4 regions of the Halobacillus sp. K22 genome follow, and region 3 is predicted to be linked to each of the others. Evidence: riboswitches for the same ligand, from Rfam matches in the RefSeq annotation. Region 3 holds a riboswitch; each other region holds the start of a gene.

Region 1 (3,386 bases), on a different contig from region 3:
AACGTAAGCCAGACAGCACGTGCCTTAAATCTGCACCGCCAGTCATTGCTGCATCGCTTAAGGAATATTGAACACTTAACAGGGCTTTCTTTATTGGATGCAGATGACCTTTTCCTCCTGGAGCTCAGTGTACGTTTATGGATGTTGAAGAAAATTGAAAAATGAGCGCTCCTTCTGCAGAGGAGCCGCTCATTTTATTCGTTATCGATCAGCAACCATTGTTTCTATTTCCTCGTTACTAGAATCAAGTCTAGTTAGTTGGACCTCCCATTTATCTTCTTCTTCACGATACAAAATCAGCTTTACGGCTAACAGTTTGTCACCCTGGATTTCCATTAAAGCTTTTGACAGAGCCTCGGGAGCTTCCATGTCTGCGCCCTCTACTTGGCTCATTTCAAGAACCGTCACCTGCTCTGCTTCAGCCTGAGTGGGGAAGGATTCACGAACTCCACCTTTCACCCACACTTCTACTTGTTTACCTACCCAGCGGTCTTTAGGAGCATCGGAGACCCACATTGCATTAGGATTGCTGTCTGAATCAGAATCCAGGGGAGCCACCACTAGAATTTGGTCCTCTTTCTGTTCCATAACAAATCCGGTAATTTCAGGAGGAGACGGGTTTTCTTGCTCTGGTGGTTCTTTAGGTTGACTATCGGAATTAGAAGTTGGTGCAGCTGCACACCCGGTCAGAATCATAGTTATAATAAACATGCATGCCAAAGCTCTCATAAACTTGCCTGCCTTTCTATTATTTTTTGAATAAATTACCATGACATCTATCAATAACTTTGTTATAGTAAAAAACAACCAAGTGAATCTATGATTATAACTACTAGGGGAGCCTGAATGGGCTGAGAGGAAAGCAAAGAAGCATTCCGACTCTTAACGAACCTGATCTGGTTAACACCAGCGGAGGGAAGTAGTCTACTATTTATTAGACATTACCCTTATAAGTCAGGTCCTTCCCGGGATCTGGCTTTTTGTTTTTCCCCTACGGAAGGGAGGACAGACATGAACAAAACGAGATTACTAACGACAATGGCTGCATTCATTGCGATTGGAACACTTGGTGCCCAGCTGCTCTGGTTTCCAGCAGGAGTTGCAAAGGCTTATCCAGTCCAGCATGCAGTAAATGTGATGGCAGCTGTGACACTTGGTCCATTACCGGCTGTAACCATAGCTTTTATGATCGGTTTATTACGCCTCCTCCTCGGATTAGGTACACTGCTCGCGTTTCCTGGAGGAATGATCGGTGCTTTTCTTGCGGGTATTTTATACAAATGGGTTCAAAATAGAATGGCAGCAGTTGCCGGTGAAGTGCTTGGTACAGGAGTCATTGGAGCCTTATTCGCTGTTCCTTATGCAAATATACTGATGGGCAGCTCGTCTGGAGCTCTGGTATTTCTACCATCCTTCTTGGTCAGCAGCATATCAGGTGCCATGATAGGATGGATCATCGTTTCAAGAGTTAAATTGGAAAAATATATCTTACAACCATAATACACGGAAACTACTAGGGGCGCGAGTGTTCGCTGAGATAAGGAAATAAATTCCTTGGTCCCTTACCACCTGATCTGGATCATGCCAGCGGAGGGAAGTAGTAAGCAGCCTCACCCCCTTCCCCCCCTTAGTAGCTTCCGAATAAATCAGGAGGCATTTTCATGTCATTTACAGAACAGTTAAGACAAGAAAACCACGATATTTTCGAAAGAATTTTTCACCATCCATTTGTTGAAGGAATTGGAAATGGTCGTCTTCCCTCAGAATCTATAGCTCACTATATAAAAGCAGATTACGAGTATTTAAATGCGTTTATGCACATTTATGGAATTGCGATTTCCAAGTCCACTGAACGTGAAGATATTCAATACTTTAACGAACAGGTCAATTTCATCCTTCATAGTGAAGTGCACCCCCATCATAATTTGTGCGAGTATATCGGCATTCGGTATGAAGATCTTCAGGGTTATCCGCTTCCTCCAACCGCTGATCATTATGTGAAACATATGATGTACCATGCTCAAATGGGAGGTCTTGGTGAAATTATTGCCGCACTCCTTCCTTGTCCCTGGACTTATTTAGAAATAGGAAGATATTTGATGGAGGAGTATGAGCCTGACAAAGATCATCCTTTTTATCCCTGGATAAAATTCTATGCCGAAAGCGAGATGCAAATTCTCACGGATCATTTACGAAGCCGGCTGGATCATTTTGCTGAACAGGCTTCAGAAAAAGAACTCAGCCGTATAAGGGATGCGTATCGGAAAAGCTGTCAGCTGGAATGGTCTTTTTGGGAAATGGCTTATACCTGTGAAGGATGGATTGAAGGAAAGGCGGTGGATGTTAAATGAACCACGTTCCATGCGCATTGACTATTGCGGGCACAGATCCAAGCGGAGGAGCAGGTATCCAGGCTGATTTAAAGACATTCCAGGAATTAAAATGCTACGGGATGTCTGTGATCACATCTGCCGTTGCTCAAAACACCACAGGTGTAAAGGACATTCACCACCTCCCTATTGAATTCCTGGAAAAACAACTTCAGTCGATTTCTGAGGATATGCCAGTTCATGCTTTAAAAACAGGAATGGTCGCTCAAAAAGATATGATGAAAGCAATAGCTAATTGGATTCCGGAGACCAACGCTTTATATGTAATGGATCCCGTTATGATTTCTCAAAGTGGTGATTCCTTAAGTGAAGAAGAATCAAGGGAAGTATTACGAAATCATCTGCTTCCTTTGACGACTTTAGTAACCCCCAACATCCCGGAAGCGGAAGAGATAACTGGGAATAGAATTGAAACTGAGGAAGATATGAAAGAGGCGGCTGAAGCTATCGTCAAGAATTTCGGAGCAGGTGCAGCCTTAGTGAAAGGCGGACACAGGGAAGGGTCAGCCATTGATTTTTTATTTGATGGAAATGAGATCCACACCTTCGAGTCAGCTCGCATTAATACAAAAAACACTCACGGGACCGGCTGCACGTACTCCGCAGCGATTACTGCCTACCTGGCACAGGGCCTCTCGTTAGTTGAAGCTGTAAAACAAGCTAAATATTTTGTAACGGAAGCGATTCGGTATTCCTTCGACCTTGGGCATGGAAGCGGGCCGACCAATCATTTTGCTACTCGTGAGGAGGTTTCTAACAAATGGATGTAAATATCATTAAGGAAGTACGGCAAAAGCAGCCGCTGATTCACCATATTACGAACCAGGTGGTCATGAACTTCAGCGCAAACGGTTTACTTGCTTTTGGTGGTTCACCCATCATGGCACATGCCAGAGAAGAGGTTCAGGATGTAACACGTCTGGCTGATGGGGTCCTTCTTAATATAGGAACGTTAACAGAAAACCAGGTAAGCGCTATGATTTTAGCGGGGCAGGC
Region 2 (3,386 bases), on a different contig from region 3:
TAAGCTTGGCGGAGGTACAAGCCACTCAGGTACTTCAAACCACCGACTGCCGAGCTCCCATAAAAGAATGAAAAGGAGGAGGACTGAAGCAGGCCTCCATCCTTTGATGATTCTTTGGGTCATGTTCGATATTTCGATGTTAAATCATCCATCGAAGCTCCTGATGGCTGATAAAGCACTTTAATTTGAGAAATGACGTTCCTGCACCCTTTTTCAACCATAGCCTCGTTCATTTGTTCGATTAAAGAAAAAATTGTGGGAAGCTCTCCTTCTATTGTTGTTTCCAGAGGATGGACTTCGTATTTCAGTCCGGAATTTTCAATTAGTGATATCGCATGATCTACATAAGGGATAACATCCTCGTTTTTCTCGGTTTTTGGGATGATTTGAATGCTGACAAGTGAATTAGCCAACTCATTTTCCTCCTTTTGGTTCTGGTAGAAATTCATTCGTGAATGCTTCTTCAGCATTCAGCTTTTCATCAAGCAAGTCATGATTGTACATCCATTCAGCGTAGTTCTTCCAAATTTTCTCCTTTTGGACGCCCCATTTATCCGCGTCTTCCTTATATTTAGGCGACAGCCATTTTTGACTGGCTTTTACCAACTCTGGATCAAGGTCCGGTACAGCTTCAATAAGAATATCAGCCGCCTGTTCCGGTTTTTCGATTGCATATTCGTACCCTTTTGATACGGCAGCCATAAATGCTTGTACAGTTTCAGGATTTTCATTAATCATCATTTCGCTCGTTGTTAATACAGGCGTATAATAATCCAGTTTCTCAGAGTAGTCCGTTAAATATTGCATATTAAGCTCCTGTCCTCGAAGTTCGGCTTCCACACCTGTCCACCCGTAATAAATCCACGCAAAATCGATATCCCGTTCCACGGCTGTGAAAAAGTCCGTATTTCCCATATTGACAATCTCAACCTCGGATACATCAGCATTTTCTTTTTGCATGAGAGAAGAGAGCACCGCTTCTTCAACTGGAGCTCCCCAGCCTCCGTACGTCTTTCCTTCGTAATCAGCGGGCGAGGTAATATCTTTGTCTTTAGGAGAGGCAAAACCTGAGGTATTATGCTGAATAATAGCTCCGATCGATACCACAGGAATATCCTGAATACGAGCTTCCGTCAATGTTTCCTGAGCACTGATCCCGAAGTCGGCCTTCTGGGAAGCAACGAGCTGATCAGCACCTGCTTCACCTGGAAGCATGATTTCTACATCCAGACCTTGTTCCTTAAAAAAACCTTCTGCCTGGGCCACATAGATCCCGGTATGATTGGTATTAGGAGTCCAATCGAGTACCAGCTGAACCGAATTCATTTCCTCTTGATTGGCTGCAGCTTCTTCACTCTTGCCGTTATTGGATGAGCATGCCGTTACTAACAAAGCTGCAGTTAAAATGGTGATTATTTTTTTCAATTGCTTCCCTCCCAATTATATGTCCATCAGAGAGATTAATAGAAAAGAGGGGGAACCGTCTGAGGTAATAAGAGCTTAATCCATACAAAAAAGCACCCTGGTACCATAACCTAGGGTGCATATATAGTAAACGATCAGAATATCGGCTACTTATGTTTCCTACGCTGGTATCAACCAGTTCAGGTTCTAAGGGTCAGTATCATAAAAGGATACAATCTCAACCAGCTATACTGGTCCCCCTACATTCAAACTATTCAATTTGATGAACAACGTTATAATTTTACTCTGCCATAACGAAGTAGATTTAGCAAGTATCATAATCTTATTCCTAGTAAACAGATAGGTTTTTTATGTTAAGATAAAAGAAATTGTTATTACAGAAAGGGAGTTCCTTTTTATGAGCAAAATTTATGTACTCCACGAGAACGATGAGTGGACCGTTCACTTAACAGAACGTTTAGAAGAATTAGAACTGCCATATGAATTATGGCACCTGGATCAAGGTACATTAGACTTAACAGAAGAGCCGCCGGAAGGGATTTTCTACAATCGGATCAGTGCATCCTCTCACACGAGAAACCACCGTTATGCTCCTGAATTTGCGGGGGCGGTTCTTTCCTGGCTGGAACGCCACGGTAGAACTGTCGTAAATGGAACAGAAGCGTTGAACCTTGAAATAAGTAAAGTAAATCAATACATGGCACTGAATCAACAAGGGATCCGCACTCCAAAAACTATCTCCGCTGTTGGGAAAGAGAATATTTTGCAAGCTGCAGATCAGCTGGGAATGAATTCATTTATCACGAAGCATAACCGTGCTGGTAAAGGACAGGGCGTGCAGCTGTTTCACTCTAAAGAAGCACTTAAAGAATATGTGGAAGGCTCAGGATTTGAAGAACCTGTCGATGGAGTCACGTTAATTCAACAATATATCGAAGCACCCGAGCCGTATATCGTACGTCATGAGTTCATAAACGGGGAGTTTCTCTATGGAGTGAAAGTGGACACTTCCGAAGGATTTGAATTGTGTCCAGCTGATGCCTGCTCAATTGAGGATCAATTCTGCCCAACCGACGCAGAAGAATCACAGGAAAAAGCAAAATTTGAAATTCTGGAAAATTACCGTCCAGCCATTATTGACGACTTCGAAGCTTTTCTCCAGGCGAATAATATCCAAGTTGCCGCTATTGAAGCTATTCAAGATCAAAAAGGGAACTTATACGCTTATGATGTAAACACGAATACGAATTATAATTCCGATGCAGAAGAAAAAGCCGGCGTGTACGGGATGCTTGAGCTTGCTAAGTATTTAGGGCGACTGCTGGAACCAGTACGCGTTTAATAAAGAAAGCCATTTTCCTCAGTGGAAAATGGCTTTCTTAAATAGAAATTAGTTTAGTGGCGTTTGCTTAACCAGAGGACTCCTGATTTGGCAAGCCTTGGTAAAACTCCGGTCATCGGTTTTTGCAGCATGTTGCCAAAGCCATCATTCTTACCAAGAGAACCTAAAGCGCCTTTTAGTTTAACCTCACCAGGAGGTTCCGGCACACGGTTTTTAAGAAAGGCCAATATGACTTCCGCTACTTTTTCTCCTTGTTGCCCTGCTAATTGAGCACTTGGAGAGTGTTCGGCAGATGCGCAGTCCCCGATTACGTAAACGTTTTGATAGCTTGGAACTTGATAGTAATCATTAACAATGATCTTATTTTGAACATCTTTGTCAAAAGGAAGTTCTCTAACCAAGTAATTCGGCTGTACGCCTGCTGTCCAGACAGTGACGTCATTCATATAGCAGAGTCCGTTATTACATACACCATCTCGTTCAACGTATTCTACATTTGCGTTGTGAATAACTTCAACATCGTGCTCATGGAACCATTTTTCCACGTACTTCTGAATCTTATGATCGAATGCTTTCAGTACTGTCTCACCACGATCGAGTAAACGAATGTTTAAATCAG
Region 3 (3,386 bases):
GGCGATTGAATGAAAAAAACGGTATTAATTACGGGTGCTTCTAGCGGCTTTGGTTTTCAAACCGCCGTAAAGTGCGCTGAAAAAGGATTTCACGTGATAGCCACAATGAGAAATATGGATAAAGCCAAGGCATTTTTTTCAGGAGATATAGACGAAGAAATCACTCGCCGAATTGAAATTTGGCCGCTTGATGTGACCGATTCTTTCTCATTATTTGAATTCGAGAATCGAGTGCAGCAGGCTGAACGCATTGATATATTAGTCAACAACGCCGGTTATGCTTTGGGTGGATTTGTTGAACAAGTTCCTATCGAAGCGTACCGACGTCAATTTGAAACAAACGTATTTGGTGTAATTCGCGTAACACAAGCCGTCCTGCCAATTATGAGACGCCAGAAAAGCGGAAAGATCATGAATGTCAGTAGTGTGAGTGGTTTAATCGGCTTTCCGGGATTATCCGCCTATGTTGCATCCAAACATGCACTTGAAGGGTTTTCCGAGAGTCTGCGGCTCGAAATGAAACCATTTGGAGTCGATGTGGCTCTCATTGAGCCTGGATCCTACCAAACGAATATTTGGTCATCTGGAATGGAGCTTCCTGAGGAGACCCACAACCCTGAATCACCATACGCCGATTATATGAAAGATCTTTGGAAAGCTATGCAGCAGGGGAAACGGAGTGACCCTGGCGATGTGTCCCGGTTAATGACTAAGCTGGCTGATAAGGACAGCCTATCCAGACTTCGGTATCCGATTGGCCCCGGTGTCCGGTTAAATATTGCCTTGAAAAGGATTCTTCCCTGGTCATGGCTTGAAAAGCTGATTCTGAGTCAAATACGATCCTCCTAGTTTCGTAATCCAAAATATGGGTAACAGTACAGAAGGAAATGAAAGGGGAGATCGGTCATGGCAGAACAACCAATTATATTAAAAGGAGCAGAGGAAATCCGCTTCGAAGGTAATGAAGTAGGTATCCTCATTTCTCATGGATTTACTGGAACCACTCAAAGCATGAGGCCGCTGGCGGAAGCTTATGCTAGGGAAGGATATACCGTTTTCGGTCCGCGATTAAAAGGCCACGGAACTACACCTGAAGATATGGAAACCACGACCTATGAGGACTGGATCGAGTCCGTAGAAGATGGCTATCATTGGCTGAAAGAACGCTGCGACATGATTTTTGTGGTCGGTTTATCCATGGGGGGTACATTAGCTCTTCATATCGCTGAAAAATTTCCAGATATTAAAGGCGTCATTCCTATTAATGCGGCTATAAAAATCCCGGCAATGGAAGGAACAGTCGCCATGGAAGAGCGTTTTATAGATGCCATTGGTTCCGATATTAAAAATCCGGAAGTGGAAGAACTGGCTTATGAGAGAACGCCTGTAAGTTCAGTAAATCAGCTGCTTACCTTAATGACCCGGGTTGAAGAAGGTCTTTCAGGTGTGCATTGTCCGATTTTAATATTTGTTTCGGATGAAGACCATGTGGTTCCACCTCATAACTCAGAGATGATCTTTGATTCCGTTTTTTCAGAGCACAAAGAAATTGTTCATTTAGAAAATAGCTACCATGTGGCTACGCTTGATCACGACCAGGATCTAATTATAGAGAGAAGTCTTGAATTCTTTGAAATGTATGCAAAGACAATGGGATAACTCTCCGACTTTCAGGGGCGCTAAGACAGATTAGTTGAAACTTAAAAGTAAATCTACTATAATATGGAATATATCAAGAAAAGTAACGGTATAAAGCCTTCAAGGGGAGCCTTCCGGCTGAGAGTGAACGATGTTCAGACCCTTAGAACCTGTCAGTTAATACTGACGCAGGGATGGCGGCTTTTTTGATGGTGCAATGCAGTCGGGAATCCTCCATCAGGAAGCTTCCCTTTTGGCATTGCTTTTTTTGTGTCTTTAAAAGGAGAGGATACAATGCAAAACAGAAGAGTACTATTTATGGTAGAGGTGGCGATTTTCTCAGCACTTGCCATCTTGCTCGATATAATTCCGTTTTTATCCTTTAAGCTGTGGGCTCAGGGCGGATCAATATCATTCGCTATGGTGCCGGTCTTTATTATGGCCTTCCGCTGGGGTGTGAGAGGCGGAGTGTTAACCGGATTGTTACTGGGCTTCTATCAAATCCTGACTGGAGCCATAATCATTACCCCCGTTCAAACCATTATCGACTATATATTGGCTTTTGCCGTCATCGGCCTTGCTGGAGTGGTAGCCAAACCGCTATGGCATTCGATAAAAGAGAATCATAAAAAGTCGTTAGTCATGTGGATAGCTCTCGGCTGTCTCATTGGCAGCTCCCTTAGATTTATTGGCCACTTTATTGCCGGTATCATATTTTACGGGAAGTTTGCACCAGAAGGGCAGCCGGTTTGGTTATATTCCCTGCTCTATAACGGTGGTTATATGCTGCCTGCATTTATCCTGAGCGCCCTGGTGGTCAGTTTACTATTTGTTAAGCGTCCAAAGTTAATTATCAGATAATGAAACCCTGACTAGAGTCCCTCTCTCTAGTCAGGGTTTTTTAGGTGTATTAACCTATTATTTACCAGGTTTGAGCCAAAAGGATTAGGGCTAAACTGTAAAGTGTTTAAAAAAGGGGGGGTAAAATGTGAAAAAACTAAAGAAATTACATAAAAGCAAGGTCTTTTGGATTATATTGGCATTTATAACTATTCTTTCAATTACGATCGGTTATCATACATCCTGGAAGGCACTTCCTGAGGGAGTTTCTTATCAGGGAGATGTCCATTCCATGGATGATATCGAATTCTTTTATGATCTGACTTACGAAAATGAATCAGGGGAAACGGTGTACGATCGGCAAATCTTTCAAGAGTTAAACAACACGATCGCTGAAGCTGATGACTTTATTGTCGCAGATATGTTTTTATTTAATGGTTATACGAATGGAAAGAACGACTTTCCTGCGATCTCAGAAAATCTGGTAAATGCGATTGTTCGGCAGAAAGAAGAAGTTCCTGATCTTAAAGTTGTGTTTATTACCGATCAGATTAACACGATTTATGGGTCCTATGAGTCTGAGACCATCCGCCGTTTGGAGGATGCGGGAGTCGATGTTGTGTTAACCAACCTGAATCAGCTGCGAGATTCCAATCCTGTCTACTCCAGCATCTGGCGTTTGTTTTTTTCCTGGACAGGTACAGACGGTGAAGGCTGGATCGGTAATCCTCTGGCTATAGAGGCTCCCGATGTTACCCTCCGGTCCTATTTAAAATTGTTAAATATTAAAGCCAACCATAGAAAGCTGCTTGTTACGGAGGATGCCGCCATGGTTTCAACAGCTAATCCTCATGATGCCAGCGGCTACCACGAAAACGCAGCGTTCAAAATGGAAGGGCCAATTATTA
Region 4 (3,386 bases), on a different contig from region 3:
TCATTAGATCAGCTTCCTGGAAATACAGCGGCAGGATATATTGACAACCACAAGGAGAATACGTGGAGAACGAATATTTATTCTATTCCTAAAAAGGGAGGTTCTGATGGGGGTGCTTTTGTTACAGCTCCTGACATGATGAAGTTGTGGGAAGCATTATTTGACTATAGGCTTATAAATGAAGGGACTACCCGAAAATTACTTTATCCTCATGTACTGGTGAACGGAGAAGTCCATTATGGTTATGGAATCTGGGTGAATCAAAAGAATGACCATGCACACAAATACCACGTCATGGGCTATGATCCTGGAGTAAGCTTCAGAGCCTCTATCTATCCAGATTCGAATTTAAAAATCGTCATCCCTTCCAATATAGAAACGGAGCCATTCGAAATCACGAAAGCCATTGAAGACTTTTTATTAAAATAAAGTGTTTTTGGAAGACGAGAAGTTTATGGAGATCAGCTTTTTCATTTTAATAATCACGTAAAATGTTTATTAGTATCATCTGGTCATGTAAAATGATGTGAAATACTTCTGAAAGGCTGGGGACTTATAAATGGATGCTGTGACTGTGAAAGAGCTTAAGTCTAGTGAAGAAATACTGCAAGGATTCCCTGTTATGAGCCAATTGCGCCCCCATTTAGATGAAAATACATATCTGGAATTAGTATTAGAGGCTAGAGAAGTAGATAGGTATCGAATGCTTGCATTAATGCAAGGTGGTAAGGTAGTAGCGATAACTGGTTTTAAACCGATGACTACGCTTTATTATGGGAGGTTTGTTTGGGTTTGTGACTTAGTCACAGATCAAAGCTATCGATCGAAAGGATATGGGGAAAAGCTGCTTACTTACGTACATACGTGGGCAGAAGAAAATGGGTTTGAGAGTGTGGCTTTGTCCTCAGGATTACAGCGCACAGATGCCCATCGCTTTTATATGGATAAGCTGGAGTATGACAAAGTTAGTTATGTTTTTAAAAAATCACTAACATAATAGAAGAAGTAATCTTAAAGGGGAAGCTGCCACTTTTTCTAAGTTCCATGAGGAATACAACTCACGTTTAATTTAGCTTTGAGAAAACTTGTTCTTTTATTACGCCTATGTTCTAATGTTAGTAACGACTTTATAACATACTTTTACTAGGGGAGCCATAGAGTTTGGCTGAGAAAAGCAGAAGCTTTGACCCTTATTACCTGATCTGGATCATACCAGCGGAGGGAAGTGAAGCGGACCGATGAATTTTGTTCTATTGATACTTATGACGCCCGCTCCTTCTCTGAAGGGGCGGGCTTTTTATTTTGGAAAGAAGATTGTGGTTTCAACAAATAAACCTTAAGGAGGAGAAATAATGTTTACCGATCGTCTTTATAGAAGTGCACAGCCAATCTGGGAGTCTTACCTGCATCATCCTTTTGTGAAAGGAATCGGGGATGGCAGTCTCGAGCTGGATAAATTCAAATTCTTTATGCGCCAGGATTATTTGTATTTGATCGACTACTGCCGGGTGTTTGCCTTAGGGGCTGTAAAAGCGAAACGCCTGGACACCATGACCATGTTTTCTGAATTGCTTCATTCCACGTTATCTGAAGAAATGGAGCTTCACCGTAACTATGCAGAAAAGATTGGAATCAGCCGGGAGGAGCTTGAAAATACAGAACCTGCAGCTACACTTCTCGCTTATACGAGCTATATGCTAAGTAAAGCCAACCAGGGCTCAGAAGCAGAAGTAACCGCCTGTGTCCTTGCCTGTACGTGGAGTTATCATGTGATCGGTACGGAATTAAATAAGCTTGAGCGGAATGAAAAGCATGAGTTTTACGGGGACTGGATTGATATGTACGCTTCTGAAGAGTTTGCTGAACTGGCTGCCTCTTTAAAAGAGCTGATGAACGAACTTGCAGACGATCTTCCTGAAAGGGAAAAAGCCCACCTTGAAGAAATATTTATTCATACAAGCAAACTGGAGTATTTGTTCTGGGACATGGCCTACAATGAGACGATGTGGGTGGATGGGGAAAGTTTTCTTAATAGTTGAACGATGTGATATTTAATAAAGGGGGCGATCCTATTAGGATTGCCTCCTTTTTATTTGGGTGAGTTATGAGGACGTAATAACAGCCATACTTGATTATTCTTCCTTCACATCACAATCATATAAGTAAGCTACTAATTTATTAAAATCTTTATCAGAGGAACATTCAATTTGCAAATCAATAAAGGTCATCACCACTTCTTCATCATCAAACGGGAAATGGCTGTTATCTACGTTGCTAAGGATGTCCCGGTTAGAAAGTCCCTTACCTCGTAATACCTCAACGGCTTGCTGCATGGAAGATACTTCTGCCATTTAAAATGCCTCCTTGGAAAATTTAGTTCCTTACCTGTTATTTTCCCGTTTAAGTCCGTTAGATAACTAGGATGGTTGAGAAAAATTGGAAGGACGACAAGGATCGAAAATGTTAGATCCTTGTATTTATTAATACTATAAAGGATGGATATTATCCTGCTTTCATCGTTATTATCATGAATTACTTACTCCATTATTGGAATTTTGCAAATAATATGGTAGTGTTTAAAGTCATAATTTCAAGGAGGTACACTTAATGATAGATTATAATAACCGTCAATTTGTATCCGTAGAGAATACGGAAAGTGGTGAAGTTTCTTCTAAAACACATTTTCGCTACTATCAAGAAGGGAACATTCTCCATGCCGATTACTCCGGTGGAGAGGTAGCTAAAGGGAAGTTAATAGGAATAGTAAATGATGATGATACGTTGGAATTCAGATATAATCATGTGAACACATCCAATGAAATCCGGGGAGGCAAGTGCGCATCGGTTCCACACTTTAACTCTGAAGGGAAGATAGAATTGCACGAAGAGTGGCAGTGGCTTGATCATGATCAAACAAAAGGAAAATCGATCATCAGCGAAGTTTGATAGGGTTATTACATAGAGCGGCTTTTTTAAAAAAAGTATGGTTTGAAATAATCCTCGCTTACGATTTGTTGATCGCTAATTTTTCATTAAATAATGCCTTAAAACAGTGGTTATAAGATAAACCTGCTGTTTTAAGGCTTTCGAAGTCTTGTAATATTTACAGGTCAGTCATCAACAATAAGGTTCTTCTCGAATCGATTGATATCTTTGTCCCCACCGATAACAATTAAAATGTCGCCTTCCACAATTTCTTCAGTGGCCATTGGAGAAACATTAATTTCTTTCCCTCTCTTGATCGCCACGACATTGCAGCCATATTAGGCGCGAATATCTAGATCGATGAGAGTCTGTCCACTCAACTTCCGCCCTGCGATTACCTCAACGACACTGTGATCATCGGAAAGCTCAATATAATCAAGGATGTTATTAGAAATAATATT

Evidence for each region. Region 3 has a riboswitch for thiamine pyrophosphate ahead of thiT (energy-coupled thiamine transporter ThiT). Riboswitches for the same ligand answer to the same signal wherever they lie in the genome.
Region 1: another riboswitch for thiamine pyrophosphate. It lies ahead of tenA (thiaminase II); the one in region 3 lies ahead of thiT (energy-coupled thiamine transporter ThiT).
Region 2: another riboswitch for thiamine pyrophosphate. It lies ahead of ACTWPM_RS18410 (ABC transporter substrate-binding protein); the one in region 3 lies ahead of thiT (energy-coupled thiamine transporter ThiT).
Region 4: another riboswitch for thiamine pyrophosphate. It lies ahead of tenA (thiaminase II); the one in region 3 lies ahead of thiT (energy-coupled thiamine transporter ThiT).

What each region holds. Positions count from the first base shown of each region.
Region 1 covers NZ_JBQQCN010000017.1:56,833-60,218, forward strand. Annotated here, with positions in the region: gene ACTWPM_RS13105 (PucR family transcriptional regulator) at 1-165, shown strand, start outside; gene ACTWPM_RS13110 (DUF3221 domain-containing protein) at 202-729, opposite strand; TPP riboswitch at 825-935, shown strand; gene thiW (energy coupling factor transporter S component ThiW) at 1,012-1,500, shown strand; TPP riboswitch at 1,506-1,613, shown strand; gene tenA (thiaminase II) at 1,662-2,351, shown strand; gene thiD (bifunctional hydroxymethylpyrimidine kinase/phosphomethylpyrimidine kinase) at 2,348-3,160, shown strand; gene thiM (hydroxyethylthiazole kinase) at 3,151-3,386, shown strand, end outside.
Region 2 covers NZ_JBQQCN010000033.1:15,021-18,406, reverse strand. Annotated here, with positions in the region: gene ACTWPM_RS18420 (ABC transporter permease) at 1-123, opposite strand, end outside; gene ACTWPM_RS18415 (thiamine-binding protein) at 120-413, opposite strand; gene ACTWPM_RS18410 (ABC transporter substrate-binding protein) at 415-1,425, opposite strand; TPP riboswitch at 1,565-1,676, opposite strand; gene ACTWPM_RS18405 (ATP-grasp domain-containing protein) at 1,823-2,767, shown strand; gene ACTWPM_RS18400 (NAD(P)/FAD-dependent oxidoreductase) at 2,821-3,386, opposite strand, start outside.
Region 3 covers NZ_JBQQCN010000003.1:103,267-106,652, forward strand. Annotated here, with positions in the region: gene ACTWPM_RS03570 (SDR family oxidoreductase) at 10-849, shown strand; gene ACTWPM_RS03575 (alpha/beta hydrolase) at 907-1,659, shown strand; TPP riboswitch at 1,752-1,850, shown strand; gene thiT (energy-coupled thiamine transporter ThiT) at 1,933-2,499, shown strand; gene ACTWPM_RS03585 (phospholipase D family protein) at 2,627-3,386, shown strand, end outside.
Region 4 covers NZ_JBQQCN010000002.1:149,545-152,930, reverse strand. Annotated here, with positions in the region: gene ACTWPM_RS02440 (serine hydrolase domain-containing protein) at 1-429, shown strand, start outside; gene ACTWPM_RS02435 (GNAT family N-acetyltransferase) at 560-997, shown strand; TPP riboswitch at 1,136-1,241, shown strand; gene tenA (thiaminase II) at 1,353-2,039, shown strand; gene ACTWPM_RS02425 (hypothetical protein) at 2,133-2,351, opposite strand; gene ACTWPM_RS02420 (n-acetylglutamate synthase) at 2,608-2,946, shown strand; partial or broken gene ACTWPM_RS02415 (potassium channel family protein) at 3,111-3,386, opposite strand, start outside.